Regions from separate parts of the Winogradskyella sp. SM1960 genome, predicted to be linked through region 2. Evidence: riboswitches for the same ligand, from Rfam matches in the RefSeq annotation. Region 2 holds a riboswitch; the other holds the start of a gene.
What was found. A riboswitch is a leader RNA that binds a small molecule or an ion and turns the genes downstream of it on or off. The one in region 2 is predicted to bind S-adenosylmethionine.
Positions count from the first base shown of each region.

Region 1: linked by a shared signal. The riboswitch ahead of K1X16_RS04295 (O-acetylhomoserine aminocarboxypropyltransferase/cysteine synthase family protein) and the one ahead of K1X16_RS13070 (trans-sulfuration enzyme family protein) in region 2 are both predicted to bind S-adenosylmethionine.

Region 1 covers NZ_JAICBG010000001.1:971,461-986,810, reverse strand. The annotation lists gene K1X16_RS04315 (translocation/assembly module TamB) at 1-1,133, opposite strand, end outside; gene K1X16_RS04310 (DUF885 domain-containing protein) at 1,271-2,995, opposite strand; gene K1X16_RS04305 (alpha/beta fold hydrolase) at 3,152-4,159, opposite strand; gene K1X16_RS04300 (OsmC family protein) at 4,169-4,621, opposite strand; gene K1X16_RS04295 (O-acetylhomoserine aminocarboxypropyltransferase/cysteine synthase family protein) at 4,701-5,999, opposite strand; SAM riboswitch class I at 6,146-6,269, opposite strand; gene K1X16_RS04290 (hypothetical protein) at 6,375-7,919, opposite strand; gene K1X16_RS04285 (2-isopropylmalate synthase) at 8,068-9,243, shown strand; gene leuC (3-isopropylmalate dehydratase large subunit) at 9,247-10,629, shown strand; gene leuD (3-isopropylmalate dehydratase small subunit) at 10,629-11,219, shown strand; gene leuB (3-isopropylmalate dehydrogenase) at 11,267-12,385, shown strand; gene K1X16_RS04265 (phosphoenolpyruvate carboxylase) at 12,395-14,974, shown strand; gene K1X16_RS04260 (ammonium transporter) at 15,140-15,350, opposite strand, start outside.
Region 2 covers NZ_JAICBG010000005.1:149,203-164,552, reverse strand. The annotation lists gene K1X16_RS13110 (tetratricopeptide repeat protein) at 1-1,603, shown strand, start outside; gene K1X16_RS13105 (DUF3109 family protein) at 1,623-2,189, opposite strand; gene K1X16_RS13100 (MarC family protein) at 2,451-3,032, shown strand; gene K1X16_RS13095 (hypothetical protein) at 3,043-3,243, shown strand; gene K1X16_RS13090 (FAD-dependent oxidoreductase) at 3,243-3,854, shown strand; gene K1X16_RS13085 (S41 family peptidase) at 3,844-5,451, opposite strand; gene K1X16_RS13080 (deoxycytidylate deaminase) at 5,453-5,905, opposite strand; gene K1X16_RS13075 (HupE/UreJ family protein) at 6,011-6,601, opposite strand; SAM riboswitch class I at 6,736-6,859, shown strand; gene K1X16_RS13070 (trans-sulfuration enzyme family protein) at 6,961-8,130, shown strand; gene K1X16_RS13065 (homocysteine S-methyltransferase family protein) at 8,203-9,204, shown strand; gene metH (methionine synthase) at 9,231-11,939, shown strand; gene metF (methylenetetrahydrofolate reductase [NAD(P)H]) at 12,020-12,973, shown strand; gene K1X16_RS13050 (DMT family transporter) at 12,970-13,788, opposite strand; gene K1X16_RS13045 (LacI family DNA-binding transcriptional regulator) at 14,012-14,527, opposite strand; gene K1X16_RS13040 (bifunctional 4-hydroxy-2-oxoglutarate aldolase/2-dehydro-3-deoxy-phosphogluconate aldolase) at 14,531-15,199, opposite strand; gene K1X16_RS13035 (sugar kinase) at 15,295-15,350, opposite strand, start outside.

The DNA.
Region 1 (15,350 bases), on a different contig from region 2:
ATATCTTTAGCCTGAAGCGTTAAGTTTGATAGTGAAATGGCATTGGGATTAAAAATATCATTTGTAGGCTTGGCATTTCCTACACGATAATCGAGCTGGTTATTTTCAAAATCAATTGAAGCCACATTAATTGACAGTTGCGGCCACTCAAAAGTCGTAATGTCTGTTTTTGTCTCTTCTGATACCTCTTCAATTTGTTGTGTTAAGCCATTGATTTCAGCTTCTGTGGTTAAACTAATTCTAGAATTTTTTAAGGTAATATTCTTAAGGTCGAAATCACTATCGCTCAAATTTATAATCGGAACTTCCGTTGAAAACTCCGAAATATCAACATCTGCAATGAGCCTGTCTGGTTGAGATTCGTAATACGCTTTAACATTGTTTAAGGCTAAGTTTTCAAAAGAAAGTTTTGGTAATGGAGCCTCTGAAGTAGTTGTGTCTACTGCAACAGGTTTTTGAATAAATTTGATGTTAGCATCACTGAGTTTAATTTCCGACGCCTCAAAAATCATGTCTTCAATATTGGTGGTTTCCATATGGGCTTGAAGGTTTCCAATCTTAAATCTGGAATCGATTCCTGCAACAGCATCATCGAAAACAATATCGAAATTATTGAAATTTAAGTTGCCAATCACTAAGTTTAGTGGAGTAGAAGTAGTGTCTGTAGCAACGGTTGTGGTGTCGGTTGAAGCAAAAGCATCAATTAAAAACTGAAAATTATATCCGGTAACGCTATCTTTTCTAATTACATTGGCACGCAATCCATCCCAATCTAAGGCATCGACACCAACGGCTTCGCCTTGTATCATTTTCCAAAGTGGAATGTTGGCTTCAAGCGAATTGGAATAGACTAAAGTATCTCCTTTGGTGTCTTCTAGATAAAGACCATCTAGTTGTAAGTCACCATCAAAGGTTATAAAAAGTTTTTCAATAGCTACTTTTGTTCCTGTTTTGTCAGAGACGAAATTAACCGCTTTGTTTACGATAATATCTTGTCCCCAAGGACTTCTCACAAATAGAATCATTAAAAACAAAAACACAAGAATACCTAGCAGTACGCGTAAGGTTCTGCGAAGCCAACGATATTGTCGTTTTTGTGGTGTTTGAGATGCTTTGTTTTCGATTTTATCCAATAGTCAAATATATACGTGTAAAAGTATAACTATTGTCTTTAATGCTAATAATATTAACGCTCTCAAATGAATTTTTAACTAAAATGAGAAGGTGATTAATTGTAGTTTTATTTTAGTAACGCGTTAGCGTATTAGCCCTATTTTGATTTCATTGCGTTTTCAATATAGGTGTTAACACGTCTTTCAAGAATAGACAAGGTCACTGTGCCTTCTTCTAAAATGATGCTATGGAAGTCGCGAATATTGAATGATGTACCTAACTCGGTTTCTGCTTTTTGTCTTAATGCTCTGATTTTAAGTTCACCAATTTTATAAGAAATGGCTTGTCCTGGCCATGAAATGTAACGATCCGTTTCGGTAGTGACTTCGTGAATGGATAGTGCTGTGTTTTCAGACATATAGTCAATCATTTGCTGTCTTGTCCAGCCCTTTGCATGAACACCTGTGTCAACCACAAGTCGGCAGGCTCTCCACATTTCGTATGTTAATTGACCGAATTTCTCATAAGGAGTTGTGTAAATATTCATTTCATCAACTAAATATTCGGAATATAATCCCCAACCTTCACCATAAGCAGATAAATACAGATTCCGTCTGAATTTAGGAATTGTTTCAGGTAATTCATTATTCAGTGAAATTTGTAAATGGTGTCCAGGAACGGCCTCGTGAGCTGTTAATGCAGGTATGGTGTACAAGGTTCTGCTTGGTAAATTATAAGTGTTAACCCAATAAAATCCTGCCGTTGTGCTGCTGCGCGAAGAGGCGTATCGTCCGGCAGTGTAGTTAGGCGCAATCTCTTCAGGTACAGGAATAACACCATAAGGTTTTCTAGGCAATGTTTTAAAATATTTTGGAAGCTCAGCATCGATTCGTTTAGATATATCTCTTGCGAACATCATTAGTTCTTTTGCTGTTTTTGGTTGAAACTGCTCGTCTGTTCTTAGGAATTCTATGAAATCGGCAAAGTTGCCTTCAAACTCTAAATCATCAATAATTTGTTGCATTTCTGCTCTAATTCTTTTGACTTCATTTAGGCCGATTTTGTGAATATCATCTGCTGTGTATGCATTACTGGTTGTAAAAAAGTTAATTCTGTTCTGATAAAATGCTTCACCATCTGGAATACTTGAAACACCTAACTCTTGTCTTGTATTTGGGAAATATTCATCTTCAAAAAATCGCTTAATTTTTTTGTATTGATCAATGGCATTTTTTTGAACACTCGTTTTCGCAACATTAATGATAGAATCTCTTAAAGTGGTCGGCAAAGACTCTGGTAAATTGAGAAATGGCTTATAAAACTCGCTGGTTGTAACATCTGAAACGATGTGTTTATCATAGGTGACTTCATAATTATTAAAAACAGCTCTAGGTTGTGTCATGCCTTCCTTTATTGCAGCTCTCATAAGGCTGATATTGTAATCAACTGTTTGTGGTAGATTATCGAGACGTTTTAAATAATTGTTTATTTGTTCTTTGGTGTTTAAGGTTGTGTTTCCAATTCGATTTAATCGTAAATGAAATGCATACTCGTTTGTTATTGTATTTAAATAGGTTTTATAAGTGTTTGTGTCAATCTTATCTTGTAATACGAAGGCTAATAATTCTTTTGAAATTTTTTCGGATTCAGATAATTCATCGTCTGAAATTTGTTCTAGTTCTTTTTTTAAGTTTTCTGCAAAAAGAGCTTCAGCTTTATAATATTTAATGGTGTTTTCAACAGATTCAAAAGGTTTGAAGTCGTATTCTCTTTCTGTTTCATACGTTTTAATAATCGGATTTAAAGTATCGGAATCGGAACGAGATTGAAAGGATAATAATCCTAAATACATAATGAATACTAATGCTCTGAGATATTTCATATAAGATTTATAAAGGTTGTTTTTTAGAGTCATAAATTGCTAAAATAGAAGGTAGAGAAAGTATACGACGTGTATATTTCCGCTTTTATTAATAATTATGAATCCGTTACCGTTATAAAGATACGAGATAGACTGGGAATTCTGGCAATTTTGAATTTAAGCCACTTGCTGTTCAAGTTTTTTTTGACTTTGCAGTTGGTTCGAAAAAATTGGTTTTAAGAATCGTGCTAATTGATCAAATTCAATCAAAAATGCATCATGACCATGTATGGATTTAATCTCATGGATATTGACGTTTTCTTTCACGCTTTTTAAATCGACAAAGGTGTTCCAGTTTTCATCGGCTTTAAAGAATAAATCAGAATTAATGGTTATGATATGAATATCGCTTTCAATTTTAGAAGCGACCTCTAAAAATTCAGGTCTATCCTTTGTAATATCTATAGTTCGTAATATCTGATTCATCAGTTTATAAGCTGCCACCTGAAAACGACTTTCTAGTGCTTCACCATGATAACTTAACCACGATTCAATATTATAAAGTGCATCGTTTTTCTTAGTACGTCCAAACTTTTGAGTCAAGGATTCTGGTGTGCGATACAAGGTCATAGCGTGCATTCTTGCATCAGCTAAAGCTTGAGATGAATTATTTAACAGCGCGTCTTGAATGTGGCAGTTGGCAATGACCCAATCCGTAGATTTCCAGTCGGTAGCTATAGGAATTAAATGTTGAATTAAGCGTGGTTTTAAAGCGGCTAATTCCCATGCGATGCCACCACCAACAGAACCACCAATAACGGCGAATAATTCTTTTATTTCTAATTGTTCTATCGCTAAAGCAAATAGTTTTGCAATATCTCTTGCTGTAAAATCTTTATAATTTTCAATAATATGTTCAGGAATATTGTCAAAACCATTACCTAAAATATTAAACGATAAAATGGTGTAATCCGCTGTGTTTATACATTTTTCTTTGCCTATCATATCGTTCCACCAACCATTTTCGCCAATCACATTAGAGTTCCCTGTAAGTGCATGGTTTACTAAGATTATTGGTGCAGAATGTAACGATTGACCAAAAGTTTGGTAAGACAATTTTGCATTGATTGTCTTACCACTTTCGGTTGTGTAATTGTTTAATGTTATATAGTGTAAATGTGCCATTACAAATAGTTATATAGCTGTATATTCTTTTTCTACTGAAATTTTTAAAGGTGTTTTATTCTGTAAATTATCTTTTACAGGACAACGTTCTTCTACAATTTGAAGCCACTTTGTTAACACTTCAATACTAGCATCAGTTTCTGGAATTAGATTGAGGTTTATAGTTTTAAAACCAGCGCGCTCTTCAGTAGAAGTACCTAAAAAACGATTTGGATTTATGTCACCCGAAACTTCAATTTTTAAGCTTTTAATTGTGAAGCCTAATTCTTTGGCGACCAAATGTCCTACAACATTGGCACAACCTGCAAATCCTGCTAAAATATATTCTACAGGGTTAGCATCTTCATCGGTGCCTCCTAAAGCTTCTGGTTCGTCTACGACTAAAGTAAATTGTCTTGTTTTTCCTATAAATTGAGTTGCAGAAGCACTATCTCCTACAACTGAGAATTTTAAATCACTCATTGTTTTGTCTGTTTTAATTTTGAAAATTTAAAGTAGACGCCTTTATCACAAAGGCATCTACTTAGCTATTCATTAAAGTTTAATTCTGAAGTGCTTTTTTCTGCTTTACAACAGCAAAAGCGTCTTTTAAATCGTCTTTTAAATCTTCAATGTTTTCAATGCCAACAGATAAACGAATTAAATCTTTTGTAACTCCTGCGGTTTCTTGTGCCTCATCACTTAATTGTTGATGTGTTGTACTTGCAGGATGAATAATAAGTGATTTTGTATCTCCAATATTGGCTAACAGTGAGAATAATTTGGTAGTGTCTGCAATGGTTTTAGCAGCTTCATAGCCTCCGTCAACTCCAAAAGTTACGACGCCACTCTGACCTTCTGGTAAGTATTTTTTAGCTAGCTCATGGTATGGGCTAGATTCTAATCCTGGATAATTGACCCATTTCACTTCTGGCTGTTCTTGTAACCAAGTTGCTAATTCAAGAGCATTTTCACTATGTTTCTTTATACGAAGTTCTAAGGTTTCTAAACCTTGAATAATTTGAAACGCATTAAATGGACTTAAAGCTCCACCATAATCTCGTAAACCTTCTACTCTTATTTTAGCGATAAAAGCAGCTGCTCCAATGGCTTCACTATAGACTAAGCCATGGTAACCAGCAGATGGTTCTGTAAATTCTGGGAATTTTCCGTTAGTCCAGTCAAAGGTGCCTGCATCAATAATAGCACCTCCAAGTGAGGTTCCGTTTCCGGTTATGTATTTTGTTAATGAGTGAATAACAATGTTAGCACCATGTTCAATTGGTTTTAATAAATAAGGTGTAGCAACAGTGTTATCTACGATTAAAGGCACCTTGTGCGTTTTTGCTTCTGTAGAAATGGCTTCGAGATCTAAAACGTCTAACTTCGGATTTCCTAAAGATTCTACAAAGAATGCTCTTGTATTTTCTTGTGCTGCTTTTGCAAATTCTTCGGGATTAGAAGCATCTACAAACGTTGTGGTAATGCCGTGTCTTGGTAAGGTAACGCTTAATAAATTGTAGGTTCCACCATATAAACTGCTCGATGCTACAATATGGTCACCTGCTCTTAAAAGCGTCAGTAATGTTGTAGCAATTGCTGAGGTTCCAGAGGCTGTAGCAACAGCTGCAATACCTCCTTCTAGTGCTGCTAAACGCTGCTCTAGAATGTCGTTTGTTGGATTGTTTAAACGTGTGTAAATAAAACCAGGAACGGAAAGATTAAATCGTCCGGCTGCATCATCTGAATCGTCAAAAACATACGATGATGTTTGGTAAATAGGAACAGCTCTTGTTCCAGATGTTTGATTGGTGTCGTGACCTGCGTGCAACGCTTGTGTTGCGAATTTTTGTGTACTCATTTTTCTAAGTTTTTGAGTTAATAAATGATTAAACCAAAAGCCAAATAAGCCTCTCTTTTTTCCTGAACTTTGTCAAAGGGTTAGAAGCGTACTTAATAGAAAAATATTATAAAGAAAATGCTAATTACAGATGAGTAATTAGTCTTGAGTTATCTATCCAAATGTGCAAAAAATGACTTGCATATTTAAGTAGAATTTAGCACCTTCTTAGTAAATCTAAGGGTTGCTAAGGCTTCATAGGGTCATTCCCTCCACCTTTCTTGATAACATTTCAGTAAGTGTTTGAACTTTGTGAGCACAAATATTGCAATACAAAATTTAGAAATCCAAATATTTTGCTGCTTTTATTTGTTTTTTAACAATTTCATAAAAATTTTAGCTGTTTTTTGATAAATACTTAATACGTATAATTTCGGCTACAGGCTTGTTTTCAATCTTACTTTCTAGCCAAGAAATAATATCGAGATATAAAAAGGCGCGTCGCTCGTATGGATGCTCTTCAAAAGTTTTTAAGGTTTTATGCAATTCAATAAAGGCGTTTTTAAGATCGTGTGGATAAATATATTGAAGTCCTCTAATGAATTTTATCATTTCTTTTTGCACTTCATGAAGGTCATTCATCTTAATTAAAAACTTATAAGTACTTCGTAAAAGGGTGTCTAAATGATAGTCTAAACCAGCTTCATAATGTGCAACGAGATTTAGAACTCTAGAGAAGCAGAGTAAATCTTCGCGCATTGAAAGTGATTTGTTAGAAATAATTTTGTCTAAATATTTTATACATGCTTTATTGTTTCCTGCTCCAAAGTGTAAACTGGCAAACTTGTAATAGAATATCATTTTATGATGCGGATCAATTCTGTTATTAAACGGAATTAAGGCTTTTTCAATTTTAGGAATTAAATCTAAACCTTCTTCAAAACTTCCATCAATAAAGTGTTGATTAATACTGTGAAAGTTGGTGTAAAGAAACACTAAAGAGGCAACGTTTTCATCTTTAGGGAAATTGGCTTTGTTCACAGTTAGCTCAAACTCAGTAAACTTTTCTAAGAATTTTGGTTTGTTTCCAATAAAAAATAAAGCTTCGAGTAAGTAATTATTACCTTTTAAAAAGAAAACGGGGTTTAGGTTAATCATGCTTGGATTCTGATAAAATAAATCCACCCATTTTGAAGCGTATTTGTAACAACTTAAAAAGTCTTGAAGCAAAAAACTTTGCCATAAATTGGCTTTATAAAGCCATAATTTTTCACGAAACCCAAGGTCTTCAATTTTTACCTTAGGTAAGCGTTTGTTAAAATAATTAGTGACCATGTTGGCCTCTTCTTCATTTCTAATATAGCCGGTTTTTAAAATAGTACTATAGAGCTGAAGCGATAAATTAGAAAGTTTACTCGCTATCATGTTCAGTGAACTCAACTCCTTAGCTTGCACTGTCAACTCATCTGCGCGTGTGCTGATGCTTCGTGTAATGTATTGTGATTCTATTACTTTTTCGAGTTCAACAATTTCAAAAGCAGAGTTTTTTTCTTCATTTGCAATCGCTAGTTCTTTAGCTTTATCTAAGATTTTTAAGCTTTGTTTATACAAGCCTTTATGATATAAAATGGAAGCAAAATCTAGTTGTTCTCTAATTTGTAAACGCACATTTTGATGCGAAGGGTTAAGTTTTAAACTTATTAAAACTTGTTTGTATAAATGAGCTTTTACATTTGCAAGTTGTCGTTTTTTAACGATGCCACTTTTTATAATTGCTGCTTCATTATAGGTTTTTGATTTGTCTAAAAGATTAAAAAGTTTCAAAAATTTTGAATCTGAATTTACTCCAAGTCGACCCACATAAAGTTTGAATTGTCGTTTTTCAGACTTTGTCAATGACTTTATGAGTGAGAATAAATTATCTTTTTGGTCTTTAGTTATCAATATAAAATAGATTTAGAAACCTGTTAATCAGTAATTTAAAATACATTTTGGCAACTGAACATCGTAAAGTTATAGGTTTGTCAAAATTTATGGCAATTTCAAAACATATATTCGTTAGACAATACTATAAAATATATTTTGATATATGTCAAATAACAACATACAAATCTTCGATACAACCCTTCGGGATGGAGAACAAGTGCCAGGTTGTAAATTAAATTCTGAACAAAAAGTAATCATTGCTGAAAAGTTAGATCAACTTGGAGTTGATGTGATAGAAGCAGGGTTTCCAGTGTCTAGTCCAGGTGATTTTAAATCGGTAGAAGGCATTTCTAAAATAGTGAAAAATGCTACAGTTTGTGGTTTAACCCGATCTGTAGAAAATGACATCAAAGTAGCTGCAGAGTCGCTTCGATATGCAAAAAAACCAAGAATTCATACAGGTATTGGTACTTCTGATTCGCATATAATTCACAAATTTAAATCAAACAGAGAGGCTATATTAGAGCGTGCTTTTGAAGCTGTAAAATTTGCAAAATCATTTGTAGAAGATGTTGAGTTTTATGCTGAAGATGCAGGAAGAACAGATAATGAGTATTTAGCAAGAGTTTGTGAAGCGGCGATAAAAGCAGGTGCAACAGTGCTAAATATTCCTGATACAACAGGGTATTGTTTGCCAAGCGAGTATGGAGCAAAAATTAAGTACCTAAAAGAAAATGTAAAAGGTATTGAAAAGGCTATTTTGTCTTGTCATTGCCATAATGATTTAGGATTGGCAACAGCAAATTCTATAGAAGGTGTAATTAATGGAGCTCGCCAGATAGAATGTACTATTAATGGTATTGGTGAGCGTGCCGGAAACACAGCTTTAGAAGAGGTTGTTATGGTGCTAAAGCAACATCCTTATCTCAATTTAGATACTAATATAAATACTTCTATGCTTTATGGACTGAGCCAGTTGGTCAGTGACAGTATGGGAATTTATACACAGCCAAATAAAGCAATTGTTGGAGCAAATGCGTTTGCGCATAGCTCTGGAATTCACCAAGATGGTGTGATTAAAAATAGAGAAACGTATGAAATCATTGACCCTAAAGATGTGGGTGTTACTGAGTCTGCGATTGTGTTAACGGCAAGAAGTGGGAGAGCTGCTTTGGCGTATAGAGCAAAAAATGTAGGTTACGAGCTTACAAAACTGCAATTAGATGATGTGTATGCAAATTTCTTAAGTTTTGCAGATAAAAAGAAAGAAATCAATGATAATGATATTCATCAAATTATTGAAACAAGTAAGGTGTATCAACAAATAATTTCAGCATAATAGATGGGTAAAACATTATTCGATAAAGTTTGGGATTCGCATGTGGTCAGTACGATAGAAAACGGACCGCAGATATTATATATTGATAAGCATTTAATCCATGAAGTAACAAGTCCGCAAGCTTTTAATGAACTAGAAGAGCGTGGGATTCCTATTTTTAGGCCCAATCAAATTGTGGCGACAGCAGATCATAACACTCCAACATTACATCAAGATAAGCCTATTAAGGATGCGTTATCTCGAAATCAATTGGAGCAATTGTCTGAAAATTGTAAAAAAAATAATATTACCCTTTATGAGTTAGGGCATAAATATAACGGTATTGTGCATGTAATGGCTCCAGAGTTGGGAGTGACGCAACCAGGCTTAACCATGGTCTGTGGCGATAGTCATACCTCAACACATGGTGCGTTTGGAGCCATTGCTTTTGGTATTGGTACAAGTCAAGTAGCGCAAGTTTTTGCAAGTCAATGTTTGTTGCTTACCAAGCCAAAAAGCTTAAGAGTAACGGTTAATGGTCAATTGAAGAATGGCGTTTTACCAAAAGATGTTATTCTTTATATTATTTCAAAATTAGGAACCAATTCAGGGACAGGTTATTTCTGTGAATATGCTGGAAATGTTTTCGAAGAGATGAGTATGGAAGGTCGTATGACCGTTTGTAACATGAGTATTGAAATGGGAGCACGTGGCGGAATGATTGCGCCAGATGAAACCACTTTTAATTATGTGAAAGGTCGAAAATTTGCACCTCAAGGAGAAGATTTTGAAAAGAAAGTAGCCTATTGGAAAACCTTGCCAACAGATGATGATGCAACGTTTGATAAAGAATACAGCTTTGATGCCGCCGATATAGAACCAATGATCACCTATGGAACTAATCCAGGAATGGGAATTAAAATTTCTGAAAACATTCCTACGGATGAAAATCCATCGTTTAAAAAGTCATTGTCTTATATGAATTTTGAAGCTGGTGAAAGTTTAATTAACAAACCCATCAATTTTGTGTTCATAGGAAGTTGTACCAATTCTAGAATTGAAGATTTTAGAGTCGCAGCAGATTATATTAAAGGAAAGAAAAAAGCAGCTAATGTTACAGCTTGGTTAGTGCCAGGAAGTAAACAGGTTGAAACGCAAATTATAGACGAAGGATTAAAAACTATTTTTGATGATGCTGGTTTTGAATTACGTCAACCAGGTTGTTCGGCATGTTTGGCCATGAATGATGATAAGATTCCACAAGGAGAATACTGCGTGTCTACTTCAAATAGAAATTTTGAAGGACGACAAGGTCAAGGGTCTCGTACTATCTTAGCGAGTCCGTTGGTCGCAGCAGCAACAGCAGTAGAAGGTAAAATTATAGATATTTCAAAGCAATTAAATTAATGGAAAAGTTTACAACATTACAATCTAGAGCCATTCCATTACATATAGAGAATGTAGATACAGATCAAATTATACCAGCACGTTTCTTAAAAGCAACAGACAGAAAAGGCTTTGGTGATAACTTGTTTAGAGATTGGAGATATCATAAAGATGGTTCAGTTAATACAGATTTTGCACTCAATGACTCTAAGTATTCTGGAAAAATATTAGTAGCCGGAGATAATTTTGGCTGTGGATCTAGTAGAGAACATGCGGCATGGTCGTTAACAGATTATGGCTTTAAAGTCGTAGTCTCTAGTTTTTTTGCAGATATTTTTAAAGGCAATGCCTTAAATAATGGCTTGTTACCCATTCAGGTTTCGGAAGGATTTTTAAGTGACTTATTGGACCTTTTAGTGTCTAAACCAGAGACCGAAATTGTAGTGAATCTCGAAAGTCAAACCATTTCTGTAAAAGGTTCAGGTTTACAAGAAGATTTTGAAATTGATGCCTACAAAAAAACATGTATGATTAATGGCTATGATGATATTGATTATCTCGTAAATAACAAAGAACAAATTGAAGCTTTTGAAGCTCAAAAAATATATTAAATAATTAACTTAAAAGTACCGTTGATTCGGAAACGATTTTTCTCTAGATGAAATTAAATATAGCAGTTTTACCAGGTGATGGTATTGGTCCAGAAGTAACAAATCAAGCTATTAAAGCTTTGAAAGCAATTGCTTCAGAATTTAATCATAATTTTAAATTTACAACGGCAGATGTTGGTGCTGTTGCGATAGATAATCATAATGATGCTTTGCCAGACAAAACATTAGATTTATGTAAAAAAAGTGATGCGATTTTATTTGGTGCTATTGGACATCCAAAATACGATAATAACCCTTCGGCAAAAGTACGACCAGAACAAGGTTTGCTTAAACTGCGAAAAGAATTAGGTTTATATGCTAACATTAGGCCTGTAAAAGCTTATAAAACATTATTAGATAAGTCCCCTTTAAAGAAACATATCATTGAAGGTACAGATATTTCAATTTATAGAGAATTGACTGGTGGAATTTATTTTGGTGAAAAGCACTTATCCAAAGATGGTGATTACGCTTCTGATTTATGTTCATATTCTCGCGAAGAAATTGAGCGTATTGCACATTTAGCTTTTGTTGAAGCAGAACATAGAAATCATAAAGTAACTTTAGTCGATAAGGCTAATGTTTTAGAATCGTCTCGACTTTGGAGAAAGGTGGTAAAAGAAGTTGCGGAGCAATATTCAGATGTAACATTAGACTTTTTATTTGTAGATAATGCAGCAATGCAAATGATATTAAACCCGAAACAATTCGATGTTATTTTAACAGAAAATATGTTTGGTGATATTATTAGTGATGAAGCTAGTGTTATTGGTGGTTCAATAGGGCTTTTAGCTTCAGCTTCTGTTGGAGATACATATGCAATGTTCGAGCCAATTCATGGATCATATCCTCAAGCAGCTGATAAAGGAATCGCAAATCCTATTGCTTCAATTCTTTCTGCTGCTATGTTGCTCAGTCACTTTAACTTACATAATGAAGCCGAATTAATTAGGTTAGCTGTAGAAAAATCGTTAAAATTAAACATCTCAACACCTGATATAAATTCGGTGGTAAACACAGTGACGACCTCTAATGTTGGTGACTTTATAGAGGATTTTATCTTTAATCCTAAAGATACAAACCTCAATTTTAAGAATATCCACTTAGGGCAGTCCACAATAATTTAATAAAAAATAATGCCCACACAACCAAAATTAACACGCTTCAATCAAAATGTTTTGTCTAAGTATCAGATATACAATAGTATATTTATGACGCTACCTTTTGATGATGTTACAAAAACAGGAGCGCTCTTACCTTTATTTCACGAAACATGTCAAAAAGGATTCGCAAATCAAGATAATCCTACAGCTATTGTAGAGTCATTTTTTAAAAAATACCAAGCCAGACGGTCGCCAGAAAGTCAGATCAATTTGTTATTTCGATTTATTCAATATATCGAAAGACAAGTAGTGTTATTTGATGCTATTGAAGATGCTGCATTTCCTATTGTTAACAATATGGATGGTATTGGAACATTGCGAAGTTTAAAAGAAACCGTTTCTGCAGAGAATAAGTTAGAAGTGCTTCAGAAATATTTAGAAGAATTTAAAGTTAGAATTGTTCTGACTGCACACCCAACGCAGTTTTATCCTGGTTCTGTTTTAGGAATTATTACTGATTTAACAGAAGCTATTCGTGAAAATGATTTATTACGAATTAATGACTTACTAGCGCAATTAGGAAAAACACCATTTTTTAAGCACGAAAAACCATCACCTTTTGATGAGGCGGTGAGTTTAATATGGTATTTAGAGAATGTATTCTATAAATCCTTCGGAAGCATTTACGATTACATTCAACAAAATATTTTCGACGGTAAACAAATTGAAAACAATGTTATAAATATTGGGTTTTGGCCAGGTGGAGATAGAGATGGAAATCCATTTGTTACTCCAGAAATAACATTAAAAGTGGCAGGCAGATTGCGACTTTCTATCATTAAAAATTATTATAGAAATGTAAGACAATTGAAACGGAAATTAACGTTTCAAGGAGTGGAAGAGCGAATGTCAGTGCTAGAACGTGAGCTGTATAAGATTATTACTAACGAGCCTACTGACTTTACGTTAGACTTTTTTGTTTCAGAATTAAAAGCTGTGAAGGAAGTGATTATTGCTAATCACAATTCGCTTTATGAGAATGAGTTGAACAGTCTTATTAATAAAACACACTTATTCGGATTCCATTTTGCAAATTTAGACATAAGACAAGACAGTCGTAAACACGCGCAATTTTTTAATGACATAGTAAATGCATTAATCGAAAGCGGAAGTGATATTTTTCCAAAAAATTATCATGATTTATCTGAAAGTGAGCAGATTAAAATTCTATCTAAAGTAGAAGGTAGTATTGATTTAGCTTTAATAAAAGATGATGAAACGTTGATGGCTTTAGAAACGATTAAAGCTATAAAAACCATTCAAGAAACTAATGGTGAGCAGGCAGCCAACCGATATATCATTAGTAATAATCAGACCACATTACATGTAATGCAATTATTTGCAATGTTAAAATTGGTGGCATTTCAAGAAGAATTAACTGTAGATATTGGACCATTGTTTGAAACCATTACGGATTTAGAAAATGCTCCAAAAGTGATGGAAGAATTATATACAAACCCGGAGTATGCGGCACACTTAAAATCTAGAGGTAACAACCAAACTATAATGCTTGGTTTTAGCGATGGTACAAAAGATGGTGGTTACTTAATGGCAAACTGGGCAATTTATCAAGCTAAAGAGAATTTAACAAAAGTGTCTCGAGAACATGGTATTAAGGTTGTTTTCTTTGATGGTCGTGGTGGACCTCCAGCTAGAGGTGGTGGAAAAACACATAATTTCTATGCGTCATTAGGGCCAACGATAGAAGACAAAGAAGTGCAGTTAACCATACAAGGGCAAACAATAAGTTCTAATTTCGGAACTTTAGAATCGTCACAGTATAACCTTGAGCAATTAATAAGTTCTGGTGTTAATAATAGTTTAAGCGATACAGATTTAAAAATGCATCCAGACAATAGAGATGTAATGTCAGATCTGTCAAAGCGAAGTTACGAGGCGTATGTGAAGTTTAAGTCACATCCAAAATTCATTTCGTATATAGAGCACATGAGTACGTTGAAGTATTATGCAAAAACTAATATTGGAAGTCGCCCAAGTAAGCGAGGAAAAGCAGAAGGTTTAGTGTTTGAAGATTTAAGAGCTATTCCATTCGTTGGATCATGGAGCCAATTAAAGCAAAATGTTCCAGGTTTTTTCGGAGTTGGTACGGCGTTAAAACATTATGAGGATGCCAATGAATTTGAAAAAGTGCAACACCTCTTTAAAACATCGAGTTTCTTTAAAACATTGATTGAAAATAGTATGATGTCATTGTCTAAATCTTTTTTCGATTTAACACGTTATATGGCTAATGACAAAGAATATGGTGAATTCTGGAACGTTATTTATGAAGAATATGAAACTTCGAAACGTTTAATCTTAAAACTTACTGGTTATAAGGAATTAATGCAAGAAGAACCATCTGGAAAAGCATCTATTGCTGTTAGAGAATCTATTGTTTTGCCGTTGTTAACAATTCAGCAGTATGCCTTAAAGAAAATTCAAGAGCTAGAAAAGGCTGAGGTACGCGATGAAGAACAGATTAAAATCTTTGAGAAAATGGTAACGCGATCTTTGTTTGGAAATATTAATGCTAGTCGTAATTCGGCGTAATTTAGATTACATAAGCGTTTAAAAAAAACCTTAGAAGAATTTCTTCTAAGGTTTTTTTGTGATTGTAAAATAAGCAATAACAAAAAACCCTCGAAGCTTAAGCTTCGAAGGTTTTTATTCTAACAATTAAATTAATTATCAATTAAAACTTATATGAAAGAATATTTATCTTTCTCTTTTTCCTGGGTAAGCAATTTCTCCGTGCTCAGAAAGGTCTAGACCAACAAGTTCTTCTTCTTCGCTAACTCGAAGTCCCATTGTAGATTTTAATATTTTTAGAATAATAAATGATAAAGTAATAGCCCATACGCCATAAGCTAAAGCTCCGATAGCTTGAGTACCTAGCTGACCAAAGCCTCCTCCATTAAATAAGCCT
Region 2 (15,350 bases):
AAAGGCAAAAAGTGACGAGCTTAAAATTATAAGCCTCAATATGATTGGTGTGGTATACAGGCGCATGGACGTTGTTAAACTAGCATTAGACTATCATACAGAAGCTTTGAAGATTGCTTATTCTGTTATTGATAAAACGACGTCGATAACCCACAGTATTGCCATCTCTCAAAACAGTATTGGAAATATTTACCTCGCCTTAAAACAATATGATTTAGCACTTTTACAATTTAACAAATCGCTTAAAATTGAAAAACAGGCAGACAACAAACTGGGTCTTGCTATTAACTATCATAATATAGGTTATGCTGAAGAAGCAAAAGGCAACTTAGATATTGCCCTCTCAAATTACAACCTCTCATTAGACTACAATAATAGTATTGATTCAGAGATAGGTCGCGTTATTTGCTATAACAGCATAGGACGCGTATATCTAAAACAATATAATTACAAAGATGCAAAACCTATTATTTTAGAAGCTTTAGAAAAATCTCTAAACCTTGATGATCAGTATTATATTTCTGCTTCATATCTCAACCTAGGGCAATTACAAACTGAAACCAATCAAATTGAAGATGCTGAGAAACACCTAAAAAAAGCACTTAACATAGCCAATTCTTATAATTTAAAATCAACTATTGCCGAAACCAGCAAGTTGTTGTCTAAGATTAGTCAAACAAAAGAGAATTTTAAAGATGCTTTAAAGTATTATCAAGATGCTGTTGAAATTGAAAACACCATCTTAACCGAGCAAAACCTACAGTATGTAAATGATATTGTAATAGCCTATGAAAACGAAAACAAAACCAACCAAATAAAAGCTTTAGCTATAGAAAACGAAGCCCAACGCTTACGTTTAGAACGAAATAAACAAATCTTACTTTATACATCATTCCTACTATGCGGTATTGGCATCGCCCTTTATATTATACACAGAACAAAAGCATTAAAACGAGATAAACATATTTTAACCTTAGAGCAAGATATGTTGAGAAGCCAAATGAATCCTCATTTTATTTTTAACTCGTTAAATTCCATTAAGTTATATATTATTAATAATGACAAAACCAATGCGGTATATTACCTAAATAAGTTTTCAAAATTAATCCGGAAAATATTAATGGCTTCAAAAGAAAAGGAGACATCGCTTCATGATGAGCTTGAAACCATGAAATTATATATAAATATTGAAAACATAAGGTTTTCAAACGAAATAGATTTTAAAATTAAGGTAGATCCATTAATAAATACCGAAGTCACTAAAATTCCATCGCTTGTACTTCAACCATTTTTAGAAAATTCGTTATGGCATGGTTTATCATCTAAAGCGAATAACAAAAAAATAGACTTAAATGTGAGCAAAAACTCATCAAAACATATAACTGTAGAAATTATAGATAACGGAATTGGTAGACTTGCTTCTAAAAAAATAAATGACAGAAAACGGCTAGATCGTAACTCTGTTGGGATAGATATAACCAAAGCACGTTTGGCTAACTTTTCAGAACAATTTAAAAACTCCTATTCTTTAGAAATTGAAGATTTATATGACAATGAAAGTCCCTCTGGCACCAAGATAATTTTACAAATACCTATTCATTAAAAACGATTAGAAAGGGTTATTACTTGTAATTTTCTGCTACTTTTTCTAATTCAGCATACCAATCTTCACCAAATTTTCTAATAAGCGCCTCCTTTACAAATTTGTAAATTGGCACTTGTAATTCCTTACCCAAAGAACAAGCATCATCACAAATATCCCATTTCTCGTAATTCACTCCCGAAAACTCAGAGTATTCCTTTACTCTTACAGGATATAAATGGCAAGACACTGGTTTTTTCCATGAAATTTCACCTTGATTATAAGCTTCTTCGATACCACAAAGTGCTGTTTTCTTATCATCAAAAATGACATAAGCACAATCTGCTCCGTTAATTAATGGTGTTTCTAAATCCCCAAAATCTGTCGCTATAGACGTACCTTGTGCCTCAATAGCCTCTATGCCTTCTTTTCGCAAAAAAGGTTTCACTTTTGGGTAAATATCTTCTAAAATTTTTACCTCCTCTTTATCTAACGGAGCACCTGCATCTCCATCGATACAACACGCTCCTTTACAAGCTGAGAGGTTACAGACAAAATCTTTTTCAATGATGTCTTCTGAAACTATAGTTTTTCCGAGTTGAAACATATATAATTAGTTCTAATACGTCGCAAAAATAACAGTTTAAGTTTCAAGTGCAACTAAACTTTACAGACTTAAGTTGTAGTTCCCTTTAGAAATACCTATTTTAAAACTTATTCACATTTACTATTGCAAATCTGTTATAATATCGCACCTTTGCAAAAAATTTCAAAAAAAACAATCAAATTTTGATTTTATATAATTGAAGAACAATTACTTAAGACCTAAATTTGTATAACTTATAATAGATTTTAAAACCCTATAAAAATGCATCTTAATTTAAAAGAAATATTTACAGCGTTCATGGTCCTTTTTGCGGTCATTGATATCATTGGAAACATTCCAATTATTATAGATCTACGTAAAAAAGTTGGTCATATACAAAGTGGAAAAGCGTCTATAATCGCTGGTGTGATCATGGTAATTTTCCTATTTGTCGGAAAAAGTTTATTAAGCCTCATTGGTATCGACGTTAATTCATTTGCTGTTGCTGGTGCATTTGTTATCTTTTTTATTGCTCTAGAAATGGTTTTAGGCATTACGCTTTATAAAGATGATGAAAATAGTTCTGTTACAGCATCTGTTTTTCCATTGGCATTTCCCCTTATGGCAGGACCAGGAACCTTAACAACGCTATTATCCTTACGTGCAGAATTTGCCATCGAAAATATTATCGTCGCTGTAATTAGCAACGTCATAGTTATATATATTGTCCTAAAAACATCTGCAAAAATTGAGCGTGTTTTAGGATCTAATGGAATTAACATTATAAGAAAAATATTTGGCGTAATTTTGTTAGCCATAGCCGTAAAGTTATTTGCTCACAACATAAAAGCGTTATTGGTTTAAATTCGTTAACATGAAAGTAATTACACTCATCTTATCCATTATTGCAGTAGCATTAATTATTTTTAATGCGACAAAACTAAATTTTGATGCCCTCTTTGAAGGAGAAAGTCAAACAGCTTTAATAACTATTTTGGCTGCACTTTGCGCAATTGTTTTATTACAAGTATTTAGAATTTCTAAAAAAATTGAAAAATTAAATAATCGGCGCTAATGTCTTTTGATGCTTTAATTATTGGAGGTGGTGCCGCAGGTTTATCTTGCGCTTTAGTTTTAGGTTCGGCCAAAAACAAGCGGTTTGCAGAAAACAAATCTATTGGCATTATTGCACACCAAAAAACATCACATCTTCAAGACGCATTATTTAATAATGTATTGGGACTACAACCTGGTACTTTAGGTTCTGATATTCTAAACAGTGGAATAGATCAATTGGCAGAGCTTTATCCTCATATTGCACAAATAGAAAATGAAAAAGTAAGTGCCATTCAAAAAGAAGAAGGTGGCTTTAAAATAACAACCAATAAAAACGAATACAATTCTAAAATCGTTGTTATAGCAGTTGGATACACAAGTTTTATGACTATAACAGGTTTAGAAACTTACATTGAACCTCATCCAAGAGCTGCGATAAAGAAGGATAGAATTTGGTTAAAAAACACGGATCACCTCATTGAAGACAACCTTTATGTCGCTGGTACTTTAGCAGGTTGGCGTAGTCAATTTGCTATGGCATGTGGTAGCGGATCGCATGTAGCAACCGATATTTTAACCCTTTGGAATGACGGAAATCAGACCAAAATCCACGATAAAGTTACTGTTTAAAGTTAGGATACTCAGTGCTTAGTAGAATAACTTCTTGCACCATAATGTCTTCTTTGTTAATGATTTCTTCAAACGCATTATCATCAAATAGTTGACGCGCTAATGTTGCTTTTATCAGTCGTCTGATTTCAGCATTATAGGCTACAAAAGAAATATTGGTACGTTCTCTTTGATTGACATAATCTTGAAAATTCATAACAATATCATCACTAACTTCAAAATTATTAATAAAATCGTACTTAGAAACACCACGATATATGGTGCGATCCTTATCTAATTCTTCAAACACGAAATATCCAAAATGCCCTCGTCGTCTTAAATAATTGATGGTTTCATTATCAAATAATCGGTCTACAGGCACAAATATATCTGGAATGATTCCTCCACCTCCATACACTACTTTTCCTTTTGGTGTGGTAAACTTTAAAGAATCATCTACTTCTATACTTTCTTCGTGTGCTAATTCCCCTGTTCTTAAGCGTTTGTAATAATCATTGAAATAACTTTCGCTATCACCATTAGTATATGGTTTTTGAATAGAACGCCCTGTTGGAGTGTAATATCTAGATACGGTTAAACGTACAGCACTTCCATCACCTAATGCCATTTCGCGTTGTACTAAGCCTTTACCATAGGAGCGTCGACCTACAATAATACTTTTATCATTATCCTGAAGTGCACCTGCGATTACCTCACTTGCCGATGCTGAATTTTCATTGATAAGAATATAAAGTTCTCCATCTTCAAATTCTCCTCTTTTTGTGGCATAGACGCGCTCTTCCTTTCCTCTTTTATCTTTAGTGAACAGAATAAGCTTACCATCTTCTAAAAATTCATCTGCAATTTGTTCCGCTATTCCTAAAAATCCACCAGGATTATCTCTCAAATCTAATGCTAATTTAGTAGCTCCTAATTCCTTTAACTCACTAAGTGCTAACTTAAACTCGTTAAAAGTAGATTCTGCAAAACGATTCATTTTCATATAGCCCAAATCATCTGTAAGCATATATGCAGCCTCTATACTCTTAATAGGAATGGCTTTACGTTTAACATCGAACTCTAATAATTCATCTTCACCTTTTCTAAAAACCGTTAGTTTTACAGACGTGTTTTTATCTCCTTTAAGTTTTTCACTAATAAAATCACTAGATATATTTGGACCGTAAAGTGTGTCGCCATCTGCTAAAAGAATACGATCACCACTCATAATACCTGCACGTTCGCTTGGACCATTTTCGGTTGGTCTAATTACTGCAATACTATCTTTATACGGATAAAAATTAATACCAACACCAACAAAATCACCTTTCATATTTTCAGTGATTCGCTCTAAATCTTCCTTGGGTATATACGTAGAGTGTGGATCTAAATTGTGTAAAATACCATTGACAGTAACGTCTACAATACTGTCTGTATTTACATCTTCTACATACTCGTAATCTATATAGTCTATTAACCGATTAAGTTTGTTTTTTTTACTATTTGTACTGAAGAGATTATCTGATGTATCTGAAAAACTTAATTTTCCACCTATAATAACACCTGCTGCAACTGCAACACCAACAATAAGTGGTATGTATTTATTTTTTGTTGCCATATTATTTCTCGTGAAAACGAGAATCTTCATTTAGATCTTCAATAAGCTCTAATTCTATACCTGCTTTTTTTAGAAAATCAATTCCTGAACAATCTTTATAATCTTGATGGTAAACAACCCTTACTATTCCTGCTTGATGAATTAACTTGCTACACTCTTTACAAGGTGAAAGCGTAATATATAACGTTGCCCCTTGACAAGATTGTGTAGACGATGCTACTTTTAAAATCGCATTAGCTTCGGCATGTAACACATACCATTTAGTATAGCCTTCATCGTCTTCACAATAGTTTTCAAAACCAGTTGGTGTACCATTGTAACCGTCTGAAATGATCATTCTATCCTTTACAATAAGGGCTCCTACTTGTTTCCGTTTACAATGCGATAATTTTCCCCATTCTTTTGCAATGCGCAAATAGGCTTTATCGTAACGTAATTGTTTTGTCTTTGGCATTAATAATAAGTGTTATACAAAGCTATCATGTTAGTAACGAAGATAAACGGATAGTATTTTATAACCCATTTACATCGCGTTAAAGTTTTACCAATCTTTTTTAGCTTAATTAAGTAAATCGCTTCCTATAATCATCGGAATCACTAACCCTATCACAACAGCAGAAATTACCATCATCCAATCGCGACGTGAAAATCTAAAGATCGTCTGACCTAAAAACCCAAGAAATAGCACAACAAATACAACGATAACCTGAGCCAACTCAATGCCCAAAGCAAATTCTATAAGAAGTCCTAATTTACCTTCGTTCTGACCTGCAAACATTTTAAATTCTCTTGCAAAACCCAAACCGTGTATAAGTCCAAAAAATAACGTTACTAAAAACAGTACACTAATTTTATTAGATTTAGATGTTTTACTTGCTGTAAATACATTGTAAAGTGCAGCAATTAAAATAGTAATTGGAATTAAAAATTCTACTAATTTTCCATTAACACTTACAATACCATAAGCCGCCATAATTAAAGATAGTGTGTGTCCTAAGGTAAATGTTGTAACCAAAATAAGCACACGCTTCCAATCTTTAAAAACGTAAGGCACAGCTAATACCATTAAGAATAAGACATGGTCGTAACCATTGATATCTAAAACATGGTTCATGCCATATTGCACATTAAACCAGAAATTTTCTAACATAATCAACTTTATTTGAGAAAATCAAAGTTACAATTAAAATGCAACATGTTTCTATTAAAATAAAGTGAATAAAATTTGTATTATACTATTTTCTTTCGGAATATTGTATTTCAAAGTTCAAACAACGTATTGAAATGTTATCAAGAAAGGTGGAGGGATTAGACCCTTTGAAACCTTAGCAACCCTTAAACTTATTAAGAAGGTGCTAACTTCTACGTAATTGTCGATTCATTTATCGCACAATTGGATAGATAACCCAACATAATTGCACACCTGTAATTACAACTCTTTATAACATTTTTCTATACATACGTCTGAGACGTATTTCGTTTTTTTTGTACTAATTAAACCGTAGAAAAATGAGTTCAAAACATATTGAAACACAAGCCATACGAACGCAAATGGAACGCTCACAATTTTTAGAGCATTCTAATCCATTATATCTAACATCGAGTTATGTTTTTGAGGATGCAGAAGATATGCGTGCTTCTTTCGCAGACGAAAAACAACGTAATATTTACAGCCGATACTCTAATCCAAATACATCAGAATTTGTAGAAAAAATCTGTTTAATGGAAGGTGCAGAACGTGGTTATGCCTTTGCATCTGGTATGTCTGCCGTATTTTCAACATTTGCAGCTATCCTTAATGCAGGAGATCATATTGTATCGTGTCGTAGTATTTTTGGGTCAACCCAAACCTTACTCAATAACATATTACCTAAATGGAATATTTCAAATAATTATTTTAAAGTTGATGAGTTAGACAAGATCGAAAATCTTATTCAACCCAATACTAAAGTAATTTATGCAGAAAGCCCAACAAATCCTGCTGTCGATATTTTAGATTTACAACGTTTGGGAGACATCGCAAAAAAGCACAATCTCATTTTTATTATAGACAATTGTTTTGCGACGCCTTACCTACAACAACCCATTAAATTTGGTGCGGATTTGGTCATTCACTCGGCAACCAAATTAATAGACGGACAAGGCAGAGTTTTAGGTGGTATAACGGTTGGTAGCTCAGAATTAATTCAAAAAATATATTTATTTTCTCGAAATACAGGTCCATCATTATCACCATTTAATGCCTGGATTCTTTCAAAAAGTTTAGAAACATTACCGGTTAGAGTTGATAGACATTGTGAAAATGCCTTAAAAATTGCGACGTTTTTAGAATCTCATCACAACGTCAATTTTGTAAAATATCCATTCTTAAAATCACATCCACAATACGAATTAGCAAAAAAGCAGATGAAACTAGGAGGAAATGTAGTCGCTTTTGAAATCAAAGGAGGTATAGAAGCTGGTAGAAAATTTCTAAATACAATTCAATTATTATCACTGTCTGCAAACTTAGGAGATACACGAAGTATTGTAACACATCCTGCATCTACAACACATGCTAAAATACCAGAAGATGTGCGACTACAAACAGGAATTACAGGCGGATTGATACGCGTTTCTGTAGGTTTAGAACATCCTGAAGATATTATTAAAGATTTAAAACAAGCCCTAGAAAACTAGCGTCAGTTCGAGTGATTTTAGATCCCGAAAGCTTTCGGGAGAATAAAATGGTATCGAGAACACATAAACATTATGAGCAAAATAAAACAAGAATTACAAAAACGAATCTTAGTTCTCGATGGAGCCATGGGAACTATGTTGCAACAATATAATTTCTCGGAAGAAGATTTTAGAGGCGAACGCTTCAAAGATTATCCATCTCCTTTAAAAGGAAACAACGATTTATTGTCGTTAACGCAGCCTAAAGCTATTGCCGAAGTGCACGCCAAATATTTTGAATCTGGAGCAGATATTGTAGAAACCAATACGTTTTCGGGCACCACAATAGCCATGGCAGATTACGATATGGAAGACTTAGTTTACGAGCTTAATTACGAATCTGCACGCATAGCCAAAGAAGTCGCAGAAAAATTCACGAAAGAAAATCCTGAAAAGCCTCGATTCATTGCTGGAAGCATAGGGCCAACAAATAAAACGGCAAGTTTATCGCCAGACGTTAGCCGACCAGAATATAGAGCTATTACGTTTGATGAATTACGAATTGCCTACAAACAGCAAGTAGAAGCCTTAATTGATGGTGGTGTAGATTTGCTATTAGTAGAAACTATTTTTGACACATTAAATGCTAAAGCTGCCTTATTTGCCATTGAAGAAGTTAAAGAAGAACGCCATATCGATATTCCAATTATGGTCTCTGGAACAATTACTGATGCATCTGGCAGAACCTTATCAGGACAAACAGTTGAAGCTTTTTTAACTTCTATATCTCATATTCCACTTTTAAGTGTTGGCTTTAACTGCGCACTTGGAGCAGAACAATTAAAGCCCTATTTACAAAGGTTATCTAACGCAACTGAATTTTTTACTTCAGCTCATCCTAACGCAGGACTACCAAATGCTTTTGGTGAATATGAAGAATCTCCAAAACAAATGCAGCAATTTATTGAAAGCTACCTCAAAGACCATCTCATTAATATAATAGGAGGATGTTGTGGCACAAGTCCTGCACATATAGAAGCAATTGCAGAAGTGGCGCAGAAGTATGAACCTAGAAAAACTGTTATTCCTGCGTAGACGGAATCCATTTTGAAAATACTAACATGACTCAAATAAAAAAATATCTCACACTTTCAGGCTTAGAACCTTTGGTTGTAACACCAGAAAGTAATTTTATAAATATAGGAGAACGTACCAACGTAACAGGCTCTCGAAAATTCCTTCGTTTAATAAAAGAAGAAAAATACGATGAAGCTTTAGAAGTAGCTAGAGACCAAGTTGATGGAGGTGCTCAGATTTTAGACGTTAACATGGACGAAGGTATGCTAGATGGTGTTTATGCCATGACTACCTTTTTAAATCTCATAGCTTCAGAACCTGACATTTCTAAAATCCCAATAATGATCGATAGTTCTAAATGGGAAATTATTGAAGCTGGTTTACAGGTGGCACAAGGGAAATGTGTTGTTAATTCAATTAGCTTAAAAGAAGGTGAAGCCGAATTTAAACACCATGCAAAACTCATTAAACGTTACGGAGCTGCTGTTGTGGTTATGGCTTTTGACGAAGAAGGACAAGCCGACAATTACAATAGACGTATTGAAATATGTAAACGTTCATATCACATTTTAGTTAACGAACTAAAGTTTCCTGCCCAAGATATTATTTTCGATCCTAACATTTTTCCGGTTGCAACAGGAATGGATGAACACCGCAGAAATGCACTCGATTTCTTTGAAGCCACCAAATGGATTAGAGAAAATTTACCGCATGCTAACGTTTCTGGAGGGGTAAGTAATGTGTCTTTTTCATTTAGAGGAAACAATGTTGTGCGTGAAGCAATGCATTCGTCATTTTTATACCATGCCATTAAAAATGGAATGAATTTAGGAATTGTTAACCCAACAATGCTCGAGATTTATGACGAAATAGATAAAGATTTATTAGAACGTGTTGAAGATGTGTTTTTCGATAGACGCGACGATGCCACAGAACGTTTGATGGAAATCGCGGAATCACTTGTTGGTACAAGTCGCGACTCGTCCGCACAATCTGCAAATATTCTCGAATGGCGAAATGATCCATTGCAAGATAGAATCACGCACGGTTTAGTTAAAGGCATAGATAAATTTATTATTGAAGATGTTGAAGAAGCACGTTTAGCCTCAGATAAACCTATTGAGGTTATTGAAGGGCATCTTATGATCGGAATGAATGTGGTAGGCGATTTATTTGGTAGTGGTAAAATGTTTTTGCCTCAAGTGGTAAAATCGGCACGAGTTATGAAAAAAGCTGTTGCTTACCTACAACCCTTTATTGAAGCCGAAAAAGATGGAAAACAAGAATTTGCAGGTCGTATTTTAATGGCAACCGTAAAAGGCGATGTTCACGATATCGGAAAGAATATTGTTAGCGTTGTTTTAGGCTGTAATAATTATGAAATTATTGACCTTGGTGTTATGGTTCCACCAGAAAAAATTGTAGAAACCGCGATCAAAGAAAAGGTTGATATCATTGGATTGAGTGGACTAATTACACCATCATTAGATGAAATGGTTTACGTTTCTAAAGCCCTTGAAAAAGAAAACATTGAAATTCCCTTAATTATTGGAGGTGCAACAACCTCAAGAGCGCATTCTGCTGTAAAAATTGCACCACATTATAGCAATACTGTTGTGTATATTAATGATGCCTCCAGAGCTGTAACCGTTGTTGGCGATTTACTTAAGAAAGACAGTAAGCTTTATAAAAACCAAATTCGTGAAGAGTACGATGCCTTCCGAGAGCAGTTCTTAAAACGCACCAAGAAAAAAGAATATTTAACGATAGCTGATGCTCGTAAAAACAAATTCAAAATAAATTGGAATACCTCTGAGATTGTAAAACCAAATCAATTGGGCATTCAAATTTTAGAAGATTTTGATATCACCAAACTCGAAGAATTTATTGATTGGACACCATTTTTTAGAAGTTGGGATTTACATGGAAAATATCCAGCCATTCTAACTGATGATGTGGTTGGAGAACAAGCAACCATATTGTTTAAAGAAGCGCAACTTTTATTACAGCGTATTTTCAAAGAAAAGCTTTTAAAAGCAAAAGCTATTTTTGGATTGTTTGAAGCTAATTCAGTTAATGATGATGATATTGAGGTCGTATTGTCATCTCGAGCGCAGTCGAGAGATCTCACAGGTGAAGAGACATACAAATTCCTAACTCTTCGTCAGCAATCTAAAAAAGCAAAAGGTAAACCAAACATAGCCTTAGCTGATTTTATTGCACCAAAAACAACAGGAAAACAAGATTATATGGGTTGTTTTTGTGTGTCAACAGGATTTGGAACTCAAGAATTGGCAGCTCAATTTGAAGCCAATCATGATGACTATAATTCGATTATGATAAAAGCCTTAGCAGACCGATTAGCCGAAGCATTCGCAGAGTATTTACACAAAGAAGTGCGAACCAAACATTGGAATTATGATCAAAACGAACATTTAACCAATGAAGAACTTATAAAAGAAAGTTATAAAGGAATAAGACCTGCACCTGGTTATCCTGCTTGTCCGGATCACTTAGAAAAGACCACCATTTGGAAGCTGTTAAATGTTGAGGAAAACATTGGAGTAAAACTTACAGAAAGTTTAGCAATGTGGCCAGCAGCAAGTGTGAGTGGCTATTATTTTGCGAATCCAGAAGCGCGATATTTTGGCTTAGGAAAAATTAAAGAAGACCAAATTGAAGACTATAGTAAACGTCGAAATATTTCAAACGAAGAGGCAACAAAATGGTTAAGTCCAAATATTGCTGATTAACTGTCATTCCTGTGAAAACAGGAATCTATTGATAAATAAATTATTAATTAAAAAGATTCCCACCTTCGTGGGAAGTAAACATGAAAGTTACAGATCACATAAAAAAAGCTAACGGAAAGACATTATTTTCCTTCGAAATTATTCCACCGAAAAAAGGAAATAGCATTCAGCAATTATATAATAATATAGATCCTTTAATGGAGTTTAAACCACCATTTATAGATGTTACAACGTCTAGAGAAGAGTATCTATACATTAAAAAAGATGGGCTTTTAGACCGAAAAATTACACGTATGCGACCAGGAACCGTTGGTATATGTGCAGCTATAAAACACAAATATGACGTTGATACGGTACCACATGTACTATGCGGAGGATTCACTAAAGAAGAAACCGAATATTTACTTGTAGATTGTCATTATTTAGGCATTAATAATGTGATGGCTTTACGTGGTGACGCTATGAAACATCAACAATATTTTGAAGCATGTGAAGGTGGACATCAATATGCAAAAGATTTAGTAAGTCAGATTCAAAATCTTAATAAGGGACACTATTTACACGATGTTCTTGAAGCTGATGACAAATCTGATTTTTGTATTGGAGTCGCTGGCTATCCCGAAAAACACTTAGAAGCTCCTTCATTAAAAACAGACTTAAAACGTCTAAAGCAAAAAGTAGATGCTGGTGCAGATTATATTGTCACTCAAATGTTTTTTGATAACCAAAAGTATTTTGAATTTGTTGAAGCAGCCAAAGCAGAAGGCATTAATGTACCCATAATTCCAGGTATAAAACCTATTGCAGTAAAGCGTCATTTACAATTGTTACCGCAAGTTTTTAAAATAGATTTACCAGAAGAGTTAATAGAAGCTGTAGACAGTTGTAAAAGCAATAAGGACGTTAGACAAGTTGGAATTGAGTGGGCTATAAACCAATCTAAAGAATTACAAAATGCGGGTGTACCAGTACTTCATTATTACTCCATGGGAAAAAGTGATAATGTAAAAGCTATAGCTTCAGCCTTGTTTTAAGATTTAGGTTTTCTCTTAGAAACAACATTTAAAGTTAAACCTAAAATAATGAGTAAAATTCCCATTAAAGACCAAAACGTATAGATTTCTCCAAACCAAACTAGGCCAATAATCATGGTGAAAATAACTTCCAAATATTTTAAAGGAGCAACTTCATTGGTTTCACCAACCTGCATGGCTTTAGTCATATACAATTGTGCAAAATAGCCGAAAACACCTAAGCTTAAAAAGATAAGCCATTCTTTTCCAGATGGATTTATCCATCCTTTTATAGATAATAGGCCACCAATCGCAGCCGAAATGATCATAAAATAGTTTACAATAACCACAGGATGATCAGCTGTGCCTATTTTACGAATCATGATATACACTAAACCTGCAAATAAAGCGGATGATATGGCTAATAAAATACCGGTTATTTCTTCTTGTGAATCAAAACCTTTTAATAACAAAACTCCTGCAAATGCAATAGCAAAATAAAACCATTGCAATGGTTTTATTTTCTCTTTTAAAATGAACAATGCAAAAAATGCCGCAAAAATAGGTGCTATATAGCGAATAGAAACGGCAGTTCCCATAGCTATATACTTTAGTGACAAAAAGAATAACGTCATAGAAATTAAGCCAAAAACACTCCTTCCTATCATTAAACCTCTTTTATGTCCCAATAAAGGGATTTTATTTTTAAGTAAAAATGGTATTGTAAAAAACAACGTACCGATAGATCTAAAAAATACAATCTGATAAACACTAAAGCTATTAAGTGACTTTACCAATACATTTAAAAATGTAAATGCTAATGCACTAATTATCATGTACTGTATTGCTCTTTTCAGAATTTAAGATTTTTTAAAAGTAAATAATGTATTGGGTCCAAAGTAGCCATTTGCATTTAAAAACATACTCTATTGAACACATTCTTATCCGTTATTTGAATTGATTAAGTTCAAAAAAAGATCCCAACGATTATGAAAAATATGTGATCGTTTTGTATCGCTATTACAATGTAAGATTGAAAATACGGTTTCTCAGAAAAAGCTAACCTTTTAAAACATTTATTAAACTCGTGTAGGTAAGTTGTTTTATATCTTCGAGAGTTTGACTACAGTCAATATGAAGTAGCTCAACAGGAAATGAATGATTTGAAAATTGCGACTTTTCTCTATGTTCTGCCGAAACAACAATAATTCCATCAATAGAGCCATCGCTAAGACTTTTAATATAATTTAACTCTTTAGTCGTAGAATTAAATGATTGATAAAATAGAATTCTATAACCAAATTTTTCTGCCGATTTTTGCAAATGACAAAGCGTCTGACCATAGCAAGCCTCGGTAACCTTAGGAACAATTACAGCAATAGAACCCGTTTTTCGCATTCTAAGTGAAACAGCATAACTATTTGGTACATAGTCATGCTGTTTTGCTATAGTTTTAATTGTTTCGCGTGTAGCTTTACTAATCTCAAGCTTATTATTTAAGGCTTTAGACACTGTGGATATCGAATATCCAGATAAAGAAGACAATTCTTTTATAGTTACAGCTGACGATTTCAATAGTTATGATTTTAAAGTACTAATTATACTTAATGCATTTCTAGTATCCGATTCAATTTTTGCTAAATCATAGTTACCGTCTGCACCTTTTGCAATTAATTTAGAGCCCATGCCTACGCAAGTTACACCGGCTTTAAACCAACCTTCTAAATTTTCTTTAGTTGGAGACACACCACCTGTAGGCATTACACTTGTCCATGGCTGAGGACCTTTGATTGCTTTTACAAAATCTGGTCCGTAAATTCCACCTGGAAACAACTTAACAACCTCACAACCCAATTCCTCTGCTCTACATATTTCAGTCAATGAGCCACATCCTGGAGACCAAGCTACTTTACGTCTATTACATACAATGGCGATGTCTTCTCTTAACACTGGAGTTACGATAAAGTTAGCCCCTAAAGCCATAAAACGTGAAGCAGACGCAGCATCTGTTACAGAACCAACTCCCATAATCATTCCTGGTAATTCTTTAAGAACCCACTTGTTTAGCTCTCCGAAAACTTCGTGAGCGAAATCTCCACGTGCTGTAAACTCTAACAAACGCGCTCCACCATCGTAAGTTGCTTTAATTACTTTTTTACTTATCTCTATATCCGCGTTATAAAACAATGGAACCATTCCGGTTTGTTTCATAACATTTGCTACTTCTATTCTTGTATAATTTGCCATTTTTATATGTTTATTCGTTTTGTAGTGTATGTATTCAGCTACTTTTTCAGTAATGTTTTGGTACTGTGTATTACGACCGTAAACTTTTCATGAATTTACCTTGCTACTCTACCAGAGGCATCACCTCCCATTAATTTTTCTACTTCAGAAA